One region of the Rufibacter aurantiacus genome, then DNA from elsewhere that is predicted to be linked to it. Evidence: riboswitches for the same ligand, from Rfam matches in the RefSeq annotation. Region 1 holds a riboswitch; each other region holds the start of a gene.

The links. A riboswitch is a leader RNA that binds a small molecule or an ion and turns the genes downstream of it on or off. The one in region 1 is predicted to bind S-adenosylmethionine.
Region 2: linked by a shared signal. The riboswitch ahead of J3P34_RS06685 (hypothetical protein) and the one ahead of J3P34_RS01120 (M14 family metallopeptidase) in region 1 are both predicted to bind S-adenosylmethionine.
Region 3: linked by a shared signal. The riboswitch ahead of J3P34_RS13775 (O-acetylhomoserine aminocarboxypropyltransferase/cysteine synthase family protein) and the one ahead of J3P34_RS01120 (M14 family metallopeptidase) in region 1 are both predicted to bind S-adenosylmethionine.
Region 4: linked by a shared signal. The riboswitch ahead of metH (methionine synthase) and the one ahead of J3P34_RS01120 (M14 family metallopeptidase) in region 1 are both predicted to bind S-adenosylmethionine.

Annotation. Positions count from the first base shown of each region.
Region 1 covers NZ_JAFMSV010000001.1:281,161-285,304, forward strand. The annotation lists gene J3P34_RS01115 (AMP-dependent synthetase/ligase) at 1-858, opposite strand, end outside; SAM riboswitch class I at 1,301-1,406, shown strand; gene J3P34_RS01120 (M14 family metallopeptidase) at 1,791-4,144, shown strand, end outside.
Region 2 covers NZ_JAFMSV010000002.1:301,877-306,020, forward strand. The annotation lists gene J3P34_RS06680 (hypothetical protein) at 1-239, opposite strand, end outside; gene J3P34_RS06685 (hypothetical protein) at 573-1,436, opposite strand; SAM-I-IV-variant riboswitch at 1,549-1,644, opposite strand; gene J3P34_RS06690 (hypothetical protein) at 2,026-2,517, shown strand; gene J3P34_RS06695 (hypothetical protein) at 2,636-3,157, opposite strand; gene J3P34_RS06700 (DNA-processing protein DprA) at 3,471-4,144, opposite strand, start outside.
Region 3 covers NZ_JAFMSV010000003.1:781,806-785,949, reverse strand. The annotation lists gene J3P34_RS13785 (STAS domain-containing protein) at 1-376, opposite strand, end outside; gene J3P34_RS13780 (phosphoribosylaminoimidazolesuccinocarboxamide synthase) at 445-1,380, opposite strand; SAM riboswitch class I at 1,584-1,698, shown strand; gene J3P34_RS13775 (O-acetylhomoserine aminocarboxypropyltransferase/cysteine synthase family protein) at 1,978-3,315, shown strand; gene metX (homoserine O-acetyltransferase MetX) at 3,321-4,144, shown strand, end outside.
Region 4 covers NZ_JAFMSV010000002.1:889,651-893,794, forward strand. The annotation lists gene J3P34_RS08970 (hypothetical protein) at 1-166, shown strand, start outside; gene J3P34_RS08975 (alpha/beta hydrolase) at 742-1,785, opposite strand; SAM riboswitch class I at 2,025-2,132, shown strand; gene metH (methionine synthase) at 2,213-4,144, shown strand, end outside.

The sequences.
Region 1 (4,144 bases):
TTCCAGCAGGCGGGGCACAGTAGTAAAAATGGTGGGTTTTACCTCTCGCAGGTTTTCGGCAATAGACTCCATGCTCTCTGCATAATAGATAGAAACGCTGGCGTAGATGTAGCAGTAGGTGGCCATGCGCTCAAAGGCGTGGTTCAGGGGCAGGAAGCTGATGGCTCGTTTCCCGCGCACGCCCACTTCGTCTATCACCTCGGTACTGTTAAACATGTTGCTCAGGATGTTCCGGTGCGAGAGCATGACACCTTTGGGCGTACCGGTGGTACCCGAGGTATAGAGGATGGTGGCCAAATCTTCTGGCCGGATGCTTTCTTTACTTTGGGTTAGTTGCTGCTCCAGATCACGAGAAACCTCAAAAAGGAGTTCCTTCCAATGCATGGCTTCCGTCACGGGGCTGAACGTGTACACCTTCTGCAGCGCCGGCAAATCTCCCTTCACGTTTTGCACCTTTTTATAAAGGCTTTTTTCGCCCACAAACACCATTTTCACGGCGGCATCTTGCAAGACGAATTTCAGCTCCTCATCATTGATGGTGGGGTAAATGGGCACGGAGATAGCCCCGATTTGCTGAATAGCCAAATCCACCAGAATCCACTCGGGCCGGTTGGCACTGATGATGGCGATCTTGTCCCGACCTTCGGCGGTGCCGTCTCCGGAAGATATTCCCTGCGCCAAGAGCCCCACGCTTAATTGGTTCACGGTATCTACCACTTCCTGGGTGGAGTACTTGCACCAGGCACCATGCTCTTTGGCGCTGAGCATGTCTACCAGGGGCATGTTTTTGAGTTGGTACGCCAGGCAATCAAATAATCTGGTTGGCTCTTCTGGTGAGCCTTTCTTCGGAGTCAGCACGGGTTCCAGGGATAATTTAGGTTAAAAAGGGCACAGGAGCTTTATCGCCCATTTTTACGGGCTAAAAGTACTCGTATTTTACGGCTTAAAGAAGAAAGCAGATACCCACTTCTCAGAACACCAAATCAGAATTATGCAGGCACGGCATTCAGCTCAAAACTCGTTTAAAAAGCTTCTAAATGAGTTTTCCAAAGTACCTCCCGGCGCCTGAGACAACTATCCGTCCAGAAAAAATGAAAGCCTTCTTGACTCTTGTGCAGTAAGCCATCGGAGTTACTAAATCCGATTAAGGGCTATTTTGTAATAAAAGCCCCAAAAATGCTCTCTACATCTAAAGCCAAACACCGGTGATAGCTGCCAGATCTACTGCCCTCGTGTCCCTGGCTGTAAATAACCTATATTTCTTTTGCTATATAAGCCCTTGCTTTCTACCTTAGCCTTGAAATTATACCGAAGAGGGGAGAGAGCAGGCTCTGAGAACCTCTAGCAACCGTTAACCAAGTTAAAAAGGTGCTAACTCCTGCCCAGCCAAATGGGAAATATAAGTTTTCAGACCATGCTCAGCAGCCGCAACCTTTCCAACGCAAACCATCTTTCGTTATCTACAGCTTCAGGCTTTTCCACTGCCTGTATGCATTCTTGTTGCTGCTGTTAGCTTTCTTAGATATTCCGGGCTCCCGGAATTTTATCGTTCTGCGCTGATGCAGGACTTCTCTGTTTTCTAACTTCTTTTTTCAGTTTCACTCTTTATGTACACTGCACTTGCGCAGGCAAGGGTAAAGAAACCGGCTTTTGCCTGGGGCACCTCTTTGCACACCTGCCTCTCCTCTACCCTGGCGGCGCTCTATCGCTTCCTCTCCCTTTGCTGTTGCGGAAACGTCTTTTCTCCGCTACGCTTTTAACCATTTTTAGAAAATCACCCTTAAAACACCATGAAACCATTTCTACCTACTTACAGGGCGCTTCTGGTCCTGGCCGCCTGGACCCTGACCCTTGTCCCGGCCCTGGCGCAAAGCAGCTATTACTTTCCCAAGACGAAGAATTTTGACGCCGCTATTCCTACGCCCGAGCAGTTCCTGGGCTACGGCATAGGCGAGCGCCACAGCCGCTATGAGCAATCGGTGGCGTACCTCAAAGAGCTGGACCGGCTCTCAGACAAAGTGAAAGTGCAGACCATCGGGTTTACCTATGAACTGCGGCCGCAGGTGGTGGCTATCATTACCTCTCCTGAAAACCACGCCCGCCTGGAGGACATCCGGAAGGAGCACCTGCAGTTAGCCGATGTCTCCAAGCCCTTGCCCAACCTTGCCAACGCACCCGTGTTCGTGAACCTGGGCTACAGCGTGCACGGCAACGAGGCCTCCAGCCTGGAAGCCTCCCTCCTCACGGCCTACTACTACACCGCCAACCAGGACCCGGAAACCCAACGAGCTCTGAAAGAAGCAGTGATCTTACTCGATCCCGCCCACAACCCCGATGGCCGCGACCGGCACGCGAACTGGATCAATGTGCACCAAAGCGACCCTTCCGTAGCGGACCCTGCCGATTGGGAGCACCACGAGGTGTGGCCCGGCGGCCGCGGCAACCACTACTGGTTTGACCTGAACCGCGACTGGCTGCCCATTGCGCACGTGGAAAGCAGAAACCGCCTGAAATTCTACCATGAGTGGCTCCCCAATGTGGTCATTGACTTCCACGAGATGGGCACCAACTCCACCTACTACTTTGAGCCCAGCAAACCCTACGGCTCCGAGAACTACCTGGTGCCCCGCAGCACCTATGACAACCTGAACGTCATCATCGCCAAATACCACGCCGCGGCGCTGGATGAGATTGGGTCGCTGTACTTCACCAAAGAACAGTACGACAACATCTACCCCGGCTACGGCTCCACCTACCCCGATTTCCAGGGCGGCGTGGGCATCACCACTGAGCAGGCCAGCTCCCGCGGCAACCGCCAGGAGAACTCCACCGGCGTACTGACCTTCGCCTTCGGGATACGAAACCACCTGAGCACCGGCTTGGCCACGGTCAAAGGCGCCGTTGAGAACCGCGAGACTTTCCTGAAACACCAGCGCGAATTCTACAAATCCGGCCTCGCCGATGGCCGCCAAAATCCGGTGAAAGCCTATGTGTACGGCGAGAAGTACGATGCCACCCGCCTGCGCAATTTCACCGAGCTGTTGCTGGCCCACAAGATTGAGGTGTATGAACTACCCGGCAACCAGACCATCAACGGCACCGCATTCGAGAAAGGAAAAACCTTTGTAGTGCCCACCGAACAACCGCAGTACCGCCTGGTGGAATCCATCTTCGCCAAAAACACCAATCTACCCGACAGTGTGTTCTACGATGCCTCCACCTGGACCCTGGCCCTGGCCTATGGCCTGCCGCACGTGGGCGCCACCAAACCGGTGAACCGCGGAAACAAATTGACGTCCTTGCCCGCCCTTACCGCCGCAGCCCCGCCTAAAAGCAACTACGCCTACCTCCTGGACTGGACGGATTACAACACCGCCGGCGCCTTGTACCAGCTGCAATCCCTGGGAGTGACGGCCCAAACGGCCCTGAAACCTTTCACGGCCAATACTACGGCGGGTGCCAAAGACTACCTACCCGGAGCCATCACCATTCCGGTTGCCTCCCAGAAAATCTCGTCTGACTCGCTGTACAAAGCCATACAGAAAGTAGTCGCCGATCGCAAAATCAAAATTGCCTCAGTGAACAGCGGATTCAGCGCCAAAGGCATTGACCTTGGCAGTAGCAACATCCAGACCATCCGGAAACCCGAGGCCCTGATGCTGGTCGGCACTGGCGTACAGGGTCCGGAGGCCGGAGAAGTGTGGTTCCTGCTGGATTCTCAGTTAAAAATGCCCATCACCAAAGCCGAATTGAGTTCTTTCCCGCGCCTGTCTTTGGCTCGTTACAACACCATCGTGCTGGTGAGCGGCTCTTACAACAGCCTGGACAAAAACACGGTGGACAAACTGAAGCGGTGGGTAACTGAGGGCGGTACCCTGATCACCTTCAAAACCGCCTCTGAGTGGGCCATCAAACAGGGCATCGCGAATGCTCGCCTTATCTCTCCCGCTGATACCGCCGCTAAAACCGTGCGCCAGGATTACATCAACGCCCGCGAACTGGAAGGCGCCAAATCAGTGGGTGGCTCTATCTACCAGGTGGACCTGGACATCACCCACCCGCTGGCCTTCGGCTACACCTCCCGCAAACTGAGCGTGTACCGCAACAGCAGTGTGTTCCTGGCCCCCAGCAAAAGCTCGTATGA
Region 2 (4,144 bases), on a different contig from region 1:
GCAATGATGTCTCCATTTATAACATGATTTACCTTCTCTCTATAGTAAGAGCAAGTATCTAAATGGGAAGTAAACAACGTTGTTGACTCTCCAATGCTGATAAAGAAATTACCGTTCAGGTCTTCTTCTATGCCCTCTGGTAAGTACTGTTTGATGGTATGTTCCTCTCCATAAGGAACTGTGTACTGTGTAAGATTCAAAAACGTGCTTTTGAAATTGAAGAGATTGGTTTTAGTCATGGAATATCTTTTAAGATTAAAAAAACAGGCATAGGGACTCTGAGCAGCCAATTGAAAGCCACTGAAACATTTCGCAAATGCAAAGTCAGGAATATGAATATTTATATATGTATCACCACCAATAAGGTGGCCTCAGACTTACAGTCTAGTGTTAAAAGCCTTGGCTATGAATAGTCCTTAAAGTTGCAGAGCTACTAAGAGCTTTTGAGAAGCAACTCTTGTTAGAAGCTATAAACTCGGTTAACAAAACCTGCTGTTGAAGCATGATACAAAGGTATAAGGTGCGCTTCTTATTTTGAATTTCCCGCAAGCTTGCAGGATTGACTGCCTTGGTTACAATCGTCGGATTCTTTTCCGCATGGCATACAGCATGCCACACATTGATGAAATCGTATTTCCTTCCAAAACCTCATCAATGGAGGAAATCTGTCTGGTGAACCTAACTTTGGCCCAATTGGTCCGTGAGTCCATCACATTGTGGTGGGTAAAGCCGGCTTCCATGGCAAGAGCGGCAAGGTCCTTCCGGGTTTCTGTCACCATATCATTCAACTCGACGGCACTTCCCCCAAACACCAGCTCTTTTTTCTCCCTATCTGACAGTTCAAGGAGTATAATAGCATGTACCTGTATCATCAACTGGTAATTCACCCCCTGCTCCAAACTGTAGGCAAGGTCATGCTCCCCTTCGCTCCTGATACCAGAGATGGCACCTACAGATCGGTAGAAATCCTCCCTTAAATTCAGTAGTCGGTAACTCTCCCTTTCTTCCACCGGTTTACCGGCCTTGATCTCTTCCACTACTTGTGACAAGGGGATCCCCAGTCCTTTTATGGGGTTAGTCTGGATAAATGCCCACATGGGATTCCGCATATAGGAGGTGTGCATTTTCCCAACCGGGACCTTTTTCACCAGCACTTTATCTGCCAGGGAAAGCCCCAGGAACTTATAGATGGTACCAAACATTCCAGATCCAATATACAGGGGAAGGATAGCGGGCTCAGGTGATTTTTGCAGATATTGATGCCAAACCTCTACGTAGGCTCCCATGAACATATTCTGCTCATACCATTGTCCTCCCAGCCTCCGGGGGTTCTTTATGATTAGTCTGCTGAAGGTATAGGGTGCATAGGTTTTAATCTGCTCGCTATGCTGTAAGATTAATTCAATGTTGTTACTCAATAAAGACAGTTCGCCCATGATTTGCTTTAAAAATTAAACATAGTTGACCTAAGACCCAAACTGAAAGGCTGTAAAAGCCTGCCGGGATGAGCCATGGCACTTTTAAAAGGAAAGCTTTGGGCGATGTAGCGCTTACAGCTTTTTTTCGGCAGAAGCCGCGCATTGCTTTGGCACCGATGGAGCTTAAACCCGGTTGCCGTACCTAAAGGCACTCTTAATGCTTTGTAGAATGCTGTCACTGGTTTATTCAGGACAGTCATAAATTATAATACAAATATAGCGAATTAATATATATAATCAAAATAATACTTACATTTACTAGATTAGCTCCCTAAGTAGTATTTATTTGTACTTACCAATCTCAAATATTCTTAAGTCCAGCAATAATCGGTCTAAATCATTAGTTAACGCAGCTTTCACAGGTAAAGAAGCTATGTTGCTGATTGAAACAAATTATAAATATACCATACCTGTCTAATTCTTCAATCTCGTTTATCCTTCTGAATTCATGGACATCCTTTTTAGAGCAATCCCAAAACACAATTTTGATCCAAACAAGATATATCATGGATTGCAGACCCGTAGGGTTCCGAGCAACGTGCCATATTTGATTGACAACATCTGGGAGCTACTACGCCCAACCGAAGCTCCCAACCGACGGCATTCGGTTTATGCCAGCCCTTCCCCTGAACTTGCTTTAAATAGCGCCAGCTCGGGCAGCAATGACCGAAATGACTACTTAACTTGTCAGGTTGAAATAATTGGTGAGATCAAACTTGCTCATCTTAATATCGAAGATGCCAAATTCCACCAGGACATAAAGAAGCTATCTAGATTAGTCCCGCAATTATTACACGAAAACTTCAGTGAACTTCCAGTGGAGGAGAAATCAAGGTTTGCTTCGCTTTACTTACCAGTTGTTTCCAAAGAGGAACTCTTAAGCACATTAGATAACACTAGATCTGGCGAGATTCTAAAATCTTTAGAGGAAAACTCTACTTTCTGGTCAGATACTAACTTCACACTGCAAGATCACAAAGGTGAGTTGTTCTTTGAACTTTTAGACGGTGCTTACTACAAACTTCATCCAATAAGTTAAAGCCTATTACTGGATCACCTTAAATGGAATAGGAAGATTAGCATAAATTAATAGTAGCAAATCTTACTATTCCATTTAGTCAAAAACTTCGTCGATGATGAAGCCCAGCAATATTTGATCAATCACTGAGAGCAATTCTCTTCTTCCATCTAATCACGGCATCATCTTCTTCAAACCCTTCCATTGCAAGTTCCATGTTCATTTTATTAAAAATATCAACAAGACCATAAAGTGCACTGCAATTCCTATTTCTACTGTCTTCACAAGGATAGGGGAAGAAAGTCCAGGTTTGAGTTTTGCCATACTTCTCATTCAAATAGTCAAGATAACTCTTCCAGTTAGGTTGACGGAACTCAATGAAGTCTTCGCCACAAAACCAGCCTTCCTTTCCCTGTTGTTCCGCAAAGGCACCACCCAAAGAACTCGTTTCGGCATATTTAATACCAGAATGTTTATCCCCCGCTGGAGAGGAGTTTTTATCACTAAATTCTGGTGAAAACTCCACAGCATTATACTGTTTGAATTCTTCCACGAAATTCAAATGCAGGTAAGTATCCTCTCTGATTAGTTTCTTAAAGGTCTCTTCAATAACTTTTGACCTTTCTTTTCCGGTGACTGATTCAGGGTTATTCAACATCATAAGATATGAAAACAAAAAGGCACTGGGCTTTACAAGGGTATCTACCCAATGTATTTGAATTTAATTGAAGATTGATTATTTCCGAAGTTTAAATTTAGAGTATTCCTCTTCTAAAAAACTCGCAACTGGCTCCCATAACGTTACTGATTCGTCCATTCTTTCAAACACCTTCGCATGATTTTTATCCCCAAAGTTGTGCATTTGGGTGAATTTAAGATGGAATCTATCAACTGAACAACATCTTTTAAACAAGTTCAAGAAGAAATCAAATGATTGACAATAATTGACTAAAGATATTTCTTATACCAAACTATCAATATTTAACTTTATTTTGCAGAGAGCTGAGAAATAAACTCATAACAGCCTGACTGTCTAGTTTTACTGCTTTATTTTTGTTCATTAGAAATTGGTTGCCTGCAAACTGTTCATTGTATTCGCCTCCGACTAAAGATGGGTAAAGGCAACCTAATTTCTTTTTCTGCTTTGCAGCATACCGTACCGATTCCATAGTGCCTCCGCTTAGGTCGGTCTCTAAAATAATCACGCCTTTGCTTAAGGCTGTCTGCAGGCGGCCTCTGGCAATGTAGGTGCCTCTTCTGGCCTTCTCTCCATAAGCATACTCACTCAGCAGCAATCCCCCCTCTTCCAGGATCCTTTGGGAAAGGTTTTGATTTTCCCCAGGCAGTATGTCATGCAGGCCGCCAGCCATCACTGCAATGGTTGGAGCATGGCTTTCAACTGCTGCCCTATGGGAAATAGAATCACAGCCTGCCGCAAGACCGCTGACAATGGTGAAGCCTTCCCTGGAAACCAACTGCGCCACTTTCGGCCCTTCTTTCCGGGTGAAAGCAGAGGGTTCCTTTTTCCCCAGGATAGCGACGGCCTGGTTGTTCAACACCTCCAGGTTTCCTTTGACATGAACCAGCAAAGGCATGTCTTCCATCAAACGGAACGCCTTTGGGTAATCTGCGTCAAAGCGGGAAATGA
Region 3 (4,144 bases), on a different contig from region 1:
ATTCTTCTTTTTTTGTAAGATCGCTCTCAATCTCGTGCAGGAAAACGCGGTCAATGCCTTCTTCTACAGTAGGCAGAATGTTCAGAACAGACTCCAGCTTAGAGATGGTGATTAACTTGGTTACGTGCTCTTGCAAGCCGGTTAAGATAAGAACCCCTCCGGAAGAGTTGCAAAGACGGTTTGCAATCAGGATAGAAGACAATCCGGAAGAATCAGTATATTTTACGTTGGTAAGATCCAGGATCAGGTTGGTAATACCTTCTGCATTCAACTTCACAAACTCAGACTTCAAATCGGGCGCGATCGTGGTGTCTAGCTTTTTTTCATCTATGGTGATGATGGTGTAATTCTCTTTTTTATCAATTGTGTACTTCATAAGTAACAGCAAAAAGGTTTAGAGTGCGAATCTACCAATTTTTGGTGGAATATCTTTAACAATGTAATCTAAAAAATGTTGGCCGCAATACTTTCCTGTAGCGTATGTGGCTGACTGGCATAGTCCTGGGGAACAAACTTTTTGCCTAGTAACTGCTCGTACAATTCAATGTAACGCTGTGAAATCTCTGATATCTTGGCGTCGGTCATTTCAGGGACCTGCTGTCCCTCCTTGCCCTGGAAACCATTCTCAATGAGCCATTGACGTACAAATTCCTTTGAAAGTTGCCGCTGTGGTTCACCCTTGGACTGCCGCTCCTGATAACCCTCTGAGTAAAAGAATCTTGAGGAATCGGGCGTGTGTATTTCATCTATCACATAAATGATGCCATCTGCTTTCCCAAATTCATACTTGGTGTCCACCAGGATCAATCCGCGCTCTGCGGCCAGTTCTGAACCCCGTTTGAACAGCGCCCGGGTGTATGCCTCTAATTGTACATAATCTTGTTCGGCCACTATTCCCTGGCGCAGGATTTCTTCCCGGGAGATGTCTTCATCATGGCCTTCGGCGGCTTTGGTGGTAGGGGTAATGATAGGCTCAGGGAAAGGGTCATTCTCGCGCAGACCCTCGGGCAGGGTAACCCCGCAGAGGGTGCGTTTGCCGGCGCTGTACTCGCGCCAGGCGTGGCCGGCCAGGTAACCCCTGATCACCATCTCCACTTTAAACGTTTCGCACTGACGGCCAATAGTCACATTGGGCGCCGGGTGGCTCAAAACCCAGTTGGGTACCACATTGGCGGTAGCCTCCAGAAAAGAGGCGGCAATCTGGTTCAGCACCTGGCCCTTATAAGGAATAGCGCGGGGTAGCACCACGTCAAAGGCCGAAATGCGGTCTGTGGCCACCAGAGCTAATTTGTCTTTGAAATAATACACGTCGCGCACCTTGCCTCGGTAAAAGCCGGTCTGTTGCGGAAAATGGAAATTGGTTTCTTTTAACGCTTGCATAGCAGATAACTAAGGGAGGCAAAGTTAGGAAAGGATACAGACGGGGCAAGAATATTTCTATTTTCCGGTCTGGTTTTATCTGCCTCCTCATTTACTAACATTTGTTGGTTTTTTAAAATAATTCGCAAAAATTTTTAAAAATTATTTGGGGTTTAGTTTTTCGTTGATAGATTTGCAGCATCAAGTCAATTATTCCGGTAGTTGATTTATAAAGAAGAGCGGAGAGACAGGCTCAATGAAGCTCTAGCAACCTACCAGCCGTGTAAGGTGCTAAGTCCTGATCCTAGGGGACATATTGCCACCTGGGGAATATAAATTGATACGAAGATGGAAAATCAATTCAACGCCACTTCTGACAATGCAGCGCCGCGCCTGACCATGGCGGCAACAGGTATTACCCATTCTATTATCCCTTCCATTACGCGAATGTGCACTATGTCCATTATGGATATTTGTTGCTGTTGTCGTTAATCCCTCCAGTTAATTAATTTTTTCTCAGGGGCCTGATGCACAGCAGCTTCAGGAGGAAACCTGTAACCTGTTTGTATTTCTGGCTCTTGAATTTGTTCAATTCTTCAATTGTAACCGGCTAATATCATGTCTACTTCATATCGTTTTGAAACCCTTCAGCTGCACGCTGGCCAGGAAATAGATGCCACCACCCGCTCACGCGCAGTACCCATTTACCAAACCACTTCCTACGTGTTTGAGAATGCCGAGCACGGCGCCAACCTGTTTGCCCTGAAGCAGTTCGGGAATATTTATACCCGTATCATGAACCCCACCACCGATGTGTTTGAGAAACGCATCGCGGCTTTGGAGGGGGGCGTGGCAGCGGTGGCCGTAGGCTCAGGCCAGGCGGCCCAGTTCATTGCCTTGAACAACATCCTGCAGGCAGGAGACAATTTTGTTGCTTCCAGCAACCTGTATGGCGGTTCTTACAACCAGTTTAAAGTCGCTTTCAAGCGCCTGGGCATTGAGGTGCGTTTTGCCAAGAACGATGAGCCTGCCACTTACGCCTCGTTGATTGATGAAAACACCAAAGCTCTTTACCTGGAGACCATCGGGAACCCCCGGTTCAACATTCCGGATTTTGAGTCTATCGCGGCCGTGGCTTCCGGGCACCAGATTCCGCTGGTGGTAGACAATACCTTTGGCGCAGGTGGTTACCTGTTCCGTCCGCTGGAGCATGGGGCTAATGTGGTGGTGGCCTCCGCCACCAAGTGGATTGGCGGCCACGGTACCAGTGTGGGTGGCGTGATTGTAGACGGCGGCAACTTCAACTGGGGCAACGGCAAGTTTCCGCAGTTCAGCGAGCCGTCTGAAGGCTACCATGGCCTCAACTTCTGGGAAGTATTTGGCGCCAACGGGCCGTTCGGGAACATCGCCTTCGCCATCCGGGCCAGGGTAGAAGGCCTACGTGATTTCGGTCCGGCCTTGAGCCCCTTCAACTCCTTTCAGTTGATTCAAGGGTTGGAGACGCTTTCCCTGCGGGTAGACCGCACGGTGCAGAATGCCCAGGCTTTGGCTGAGTGGCTGGAGAAGCATCCTTTGGTGGAAAGCGTGAATTATCCAGGCCTGCCTTCCAGCCCCTACCATGAACTCGCCAAAAAGTACCTGAAACGCGGTTTTGGGGGCGTGCTAAGCTTTAACCTGAAGGGCGGAAAAGAAGAAGCCGAGGTGTTTGTGAACAGCCTGGAGCTGGTAAGCCACCTGGCAAACGTGGGCGATGCCAAAACCCTCATCATCCATCCGGCCTCTACTACCCACCAGCAGCTGAACGAAGAAGAGCAGCTATCAGCCGGGGTAACTCCCACGCTGCTGCGAGTGTCAGTAGGTATTGAGCATTTAGATGATATCAAAGCAGATTTTGAACAGGCGTTTGCCAAAGTGAAAGTAAGAGAACCTAAGTTGGAGAACGCAACTACTGCGTAAAGGCCATGTTAAAAGGACGCGTTTTTAATTACACCGAAGAATTCACGTTGGAGTCCGGGCGATCTTTGCCCGGTTTCCAGCTCTTTTATACCACCTGGGGCACCCTCAACGAGGACCGCAGCAATGTGGTGTGGGTTTGCCACGCTTTCACTGGCAACGCTTTTGTGAAAGACTGGTGGGGAGATTTGTTCGGCGAAGGAAAGACCTTTGATCCTGCCAAGCATTTTATAGTCTGCGCCAACTCCCTGGGTAGCTGCTACGGTTCTACCGGACCTTTAAGCCTGAACCCAGATACCGGCAAGCCATACTATCACACTTTCCCGGTTTTAACCATCCGTGATGTGGTGCGGGCCTTTGATGCTTTACGCGAACATTTAGAAATAGAGCAGATAAACGTACTCATTGGCGGCTCCATAGGCGGCCAGCAGGCCCTGGAGTGGGCTATTGAACATCCGGAAAAAGTCAAGCGCCTGGTACAGGTGGCAGGCAACGCCCGGCAATCGCCTTGGGCCATCGCCCTGAATGAGAGCCAGCGCATGGCCATTGAGCAGGATATTACCTGGCAGTTGGCCACCGATGACGCCGGACTGGAGGGAATGAAAACAGCCCGTTCCGTTGCCTTACTATCTTACCGCACCTATAACTCCTATAACCAGGCGCAGCGCGAGGGTTCTTCAGATTTGAAAAGAATTTACCGGGCGGCCAGTTACCAGCGGTACCAGGGCGAGAAGCTGGCCAAGCGCTTCAATGCTTATTCTTACTGGCAGCTCTCCAAAATCATGGACAGCCACAACGTGGGACGCAACCGAGGCAACACAGAAGCAGCATT
Region 4 (4,144 bases), on a different contig from region 1:
CAGAAACCTCGCTACGGTGGGGATAGACGGAATTGTAGGTTTGGAATATCAGATTACGGAAATTCCGATTTCACTTGGGGTCGATTTTAAGCCATTTATCGAAACCAACAGAGCGGGACTTTTCTTGTATGGCGACGGAGCTCTGACCGTCCGCTACACATTCTAATGCTTCCCCGAACCTACTTGAAAAGCCTGCCTCGTGCAGGCTTTTTCTATTTCCGGCCTTTCCGTTTCCAAGCTGATTTTGGGAAAACAGGGCTTAAACGTTTGTCAATTAGCCTTGCGCATTCCGGCATTCAAGAAGGGTCTTTGAGTTCTTGAAAAAAACCTAACCCTACCCCTCCCATGAGGGGAATTTTCTGCCTGTAGTTCTTACTTCAATTTCTTTCTCCAAAGGCTCTGGTTCAAGTTTTAAACTTGGACCTACCATAGGCTGAAGTTTTCAACTTCAGTGAGGTGATAGCCTCAGGAAAGGGCTTGGGATTAAGCTCCTCATGCTACTGCCTTGGAACATCAAAAAATATAGATTGAAAGGTTCCCATTTTTGATACTTTGTGTTTTGGGACTGTTTTCCGGGAAACATGGCTAAAATGGTTTTCCAGACTAGTAACGAATGTGGCTTCGGCAAAAAGAACACCCACCCCTGCCCCTCTAAGTAAGGGGATTACTATAACCACTGAAATAAAGCCTTTTCAAGTGATTTTGGGATCTGGTTACCGGTGGACTGCATTCCTCTGCAGGCTACTCCAGCAGCTTGATTTCCAGATGGCCTGCGTAACGGTAAGGATTCCGGCCTTCTGGATATAGAATGCGGTCTACAAAATCAAGGTTTTCGTGTACGTTGCGGTTGGTTTTAATGACGGGGTCCACGTGAATGGCGCCTTCAAAGGTGATGAGCCGGGCCGTGGGTTTACGCGTAACCTCGTTCACCTTTCTCTGCATGTCCACCGACTGCTTGTAAGGCACCACCTGATCGCCGGTACCATGCACCAGGAGAATGGGCGGGAACCTGGGGGTAACTAATTCTATGGGGTTGGCATTGTGGGTTTTGGTTCGGTTGGTGCGCACGTCAAAGCCCATGATTTTGTTTGCGAGCGGGGTTCCGGCATCAGTAAGGGCGCTCACATCGTGCACCGCGCACCAGCTTACCACGCCTTGTACTGCGCTGGAACTGTCTTTGCTGCCCATAGTCAAATCTTCAAAAGAGGGCTTGTGATTGGTGGCGGCCAGCATCTCGGCGATATGGCCTCCTGCCGAGGCACCCCACACCACTAGGTTCTTCGCATCTAACTGGTACTTGCCGGCGTTGGCCCTGAGGAACCTAATGGCAGCTTTGGCATCGTGCAAGGGCTTGGGCCATTTCACTTCATCAGACAACCGGTAATTCACTGATACAACCGCGTACCCCTGAACAGTAGCCTGGAAAACGGGTGCCACCGCTTCTGACCGCTTGTCTCCGGCCATCCAACCACCCCCGTGGAACAGCACAATGGTTTTGTAAGGCGCCACTCCCCGGCGGGGATAAATAATATCCAGCGTCTGCCTAGGGTTCTGGGTTCCCGCATACGGAATATTCAGCGCGGTTCTTTTGAACTGCGTCATGTCAATCCGCTTTTCCTCTCCAGTGGTCTTGGAAGTAAATTCCCCCAAATCAATTGGGTTGGAGGCTACTTCCTGTTTGTGCTGGCTGTCACGCGCATTCTCCCCAGATTTATGGCATCCCAGAAAACTAAGGCAGAAAAGTACAGTCAAGACAAAGGGGCGGCTGCATACATTCCGTTTCATGGTTGAGGTATCAGCAAGCTGCAGATAGTTAAGTTTTGTAACGCATTTCTGAGAGGAGAAGCCAGCCATGCTTCCTTAGTTATTTCTCAATAGTTTACGTAAAACCTGCCTTAACGCCGCAGGTATACGGCACCAATCCGCGGGTCTGTAAAAATCGTTACCACAGAAAGGTAAACAGGGAATGTTGGCTGGGTTTCTGGGCGTTTGCAGAATCCAACCGCAGCCCGTATCTTTGCTAATGCTTATCAAGAAAGACGGAGGGATTAGGCCCAGTGATGTCTTAGCAACCCAATTCAGTTGGGTGCTACTTCCTACCCGCTGCACCTACGCGCCGGGGGAGATAAGTGACGGAACTCCTACGCACCTGCGCCCGCCACTTTCCTCTGCCCTTTCTTGAGCCGCAACTAACCCTTTAGGTTTGCACAAGATGACCCGCATTGAGGAAGAAGTAAAGAAACGCATATTAGTCTTAGACGGTGCCATGGGTACCATGATCCAACGGTACAACCTCCAAGAGGCCGATTACCGTGGCGAACGCTTCAAAGACTACCATCTGGATGTGAAGGGCAACAACGATTTGCTCTCTATTACCCAACCCCACATTATCAAGGAAATACACAGCCTCTACTTTGAGGCCGGCGCCGATATTGCCGAGACCAACACCTTCAGCGGCACCTCCATTGCCATGGCCGATTACGACATGCAGGACCTGGTATACGAGCTGAACTACGAATCAGCCCGCATTGCCCGTGAGGCCGCCGACGAGTGGACCTCCAGAACGCCGGAGAAACCGCGTTTCGTGGCCGGAGCCATCGGGCCCACCAACCGTACCGCTTCTTTGTCGCCGGACGTGAACAACCCAGGTTTCAGGGCTATCACGTATGATGAGTTGGTAGAAGCCTACACTGAGCAGGTGCGCGGCCTGGTAGACGGAGGCGTGGATCTGTTGTTGGTGGAAACCATCTTTGATACGTTGAATGCCAAGGCGGCGCTGTTCGCCATTGACCAATACAGCCAGCAAACCGGCAAGCGACTGCCGCTCATGGTGTCTGGTACTATAACCGATGCCAGCGGACGTACTTTATCCGGCCAGACCGTGGAAGCGTTCCTGTACTCAGTGTCGCACATGCCGCTGTTGAGTGTGGGCTTTAACTGCGCATTAGGTGCCAAGCAGTTGCGCCCGCACTTACAGTCTCTGAGCAAGGCTTCTAAGTTCTATATAAGTGCCTACCCCAATGCGGGTTTGCCTAATGCCTTCGGGGCGTACGACGAGACGCCGGAGCAGATGGGCCAGCACATCAAAGACTTCCTGGACAACAACTTCGTGAACATTGTGGGCGGTTGCTGCGGAACTACGCCGCCGCACATCAAAGCCATCGCGGAGATCGCCAAAGAATACCCGCCGCGTCCGCGCCCACAATTACCGGCTGTTCCTACCTATTCCGGTCTGGAGCCACTCACGGTGTTTGAAGGCTCTAACTTCATTAACATTGGCGAGCGCACCAACATAACCGGCTCCAAGCAATTCAAACGTCTGATTCTGAACGAGCAGTATGAGGAGGCCTTGGCCATTGCCCGTCAGCAGGTAGAGAACGGCGCTCAGATCATTGACGTGAACATGGACGAAGGCATGCTGGACTCTGAGGCGGCTATGACCCTGTTCCTGAACCTGATTGCCTCTGAACCAGACATCGCCCGCGTTCCTATTATGATTGACTCCTCTAAATGGAGCGTGATTGAGGCCGGATTGAAGTGTGTGCAGGGCAAAGCCATTGTGAACTCCATCAGCTTAAAAGAAGGCGAAGCGGTGTTCAAAGACCACGCCCGCAAAGTACGCAGCTACGGCGCCGCCGTGGTGGTGATGGCCTTTGACGAAGAAGGCCAGGCCGATAACTACGAGCGTCGTATCCAGATCTGCGAACGCGCTTACAACATCCTCACCAAAGAAGTGGGTTTCCCCGCCGAGGACATCATCTTTGACCCCAACATCCTCACGGTGGCTACGGGCATGGAGGAGCACAACAACTACGCCGTAGACTTCATCAACGCCACCCGCTGGATCAAGCAGAACCTGCCGGGTGCCAAAGTGAGCGGCGGGGTGAGCAATATTTCCTTCTCGTTCCGGGGCAATGACCCGGTGCGCGAGGCCATGCACTCTGTGTTCCTGTACCACGCCATCAAAGCCGGTCTGGACATGGGCATCGTGAACGCGGGTATGCTGGAAGTCTACGAGGAAATCCCGAAGGACCTGCTGGAGCGTGTGGAAGACGTGTTGTTGAACCGTCGTCCGGATGCCACCGAGCGCCTAGTGGAATTTGCCGAGACGGTGAAGAACAAAGGCAAGGAAGTCGTGCGCGAC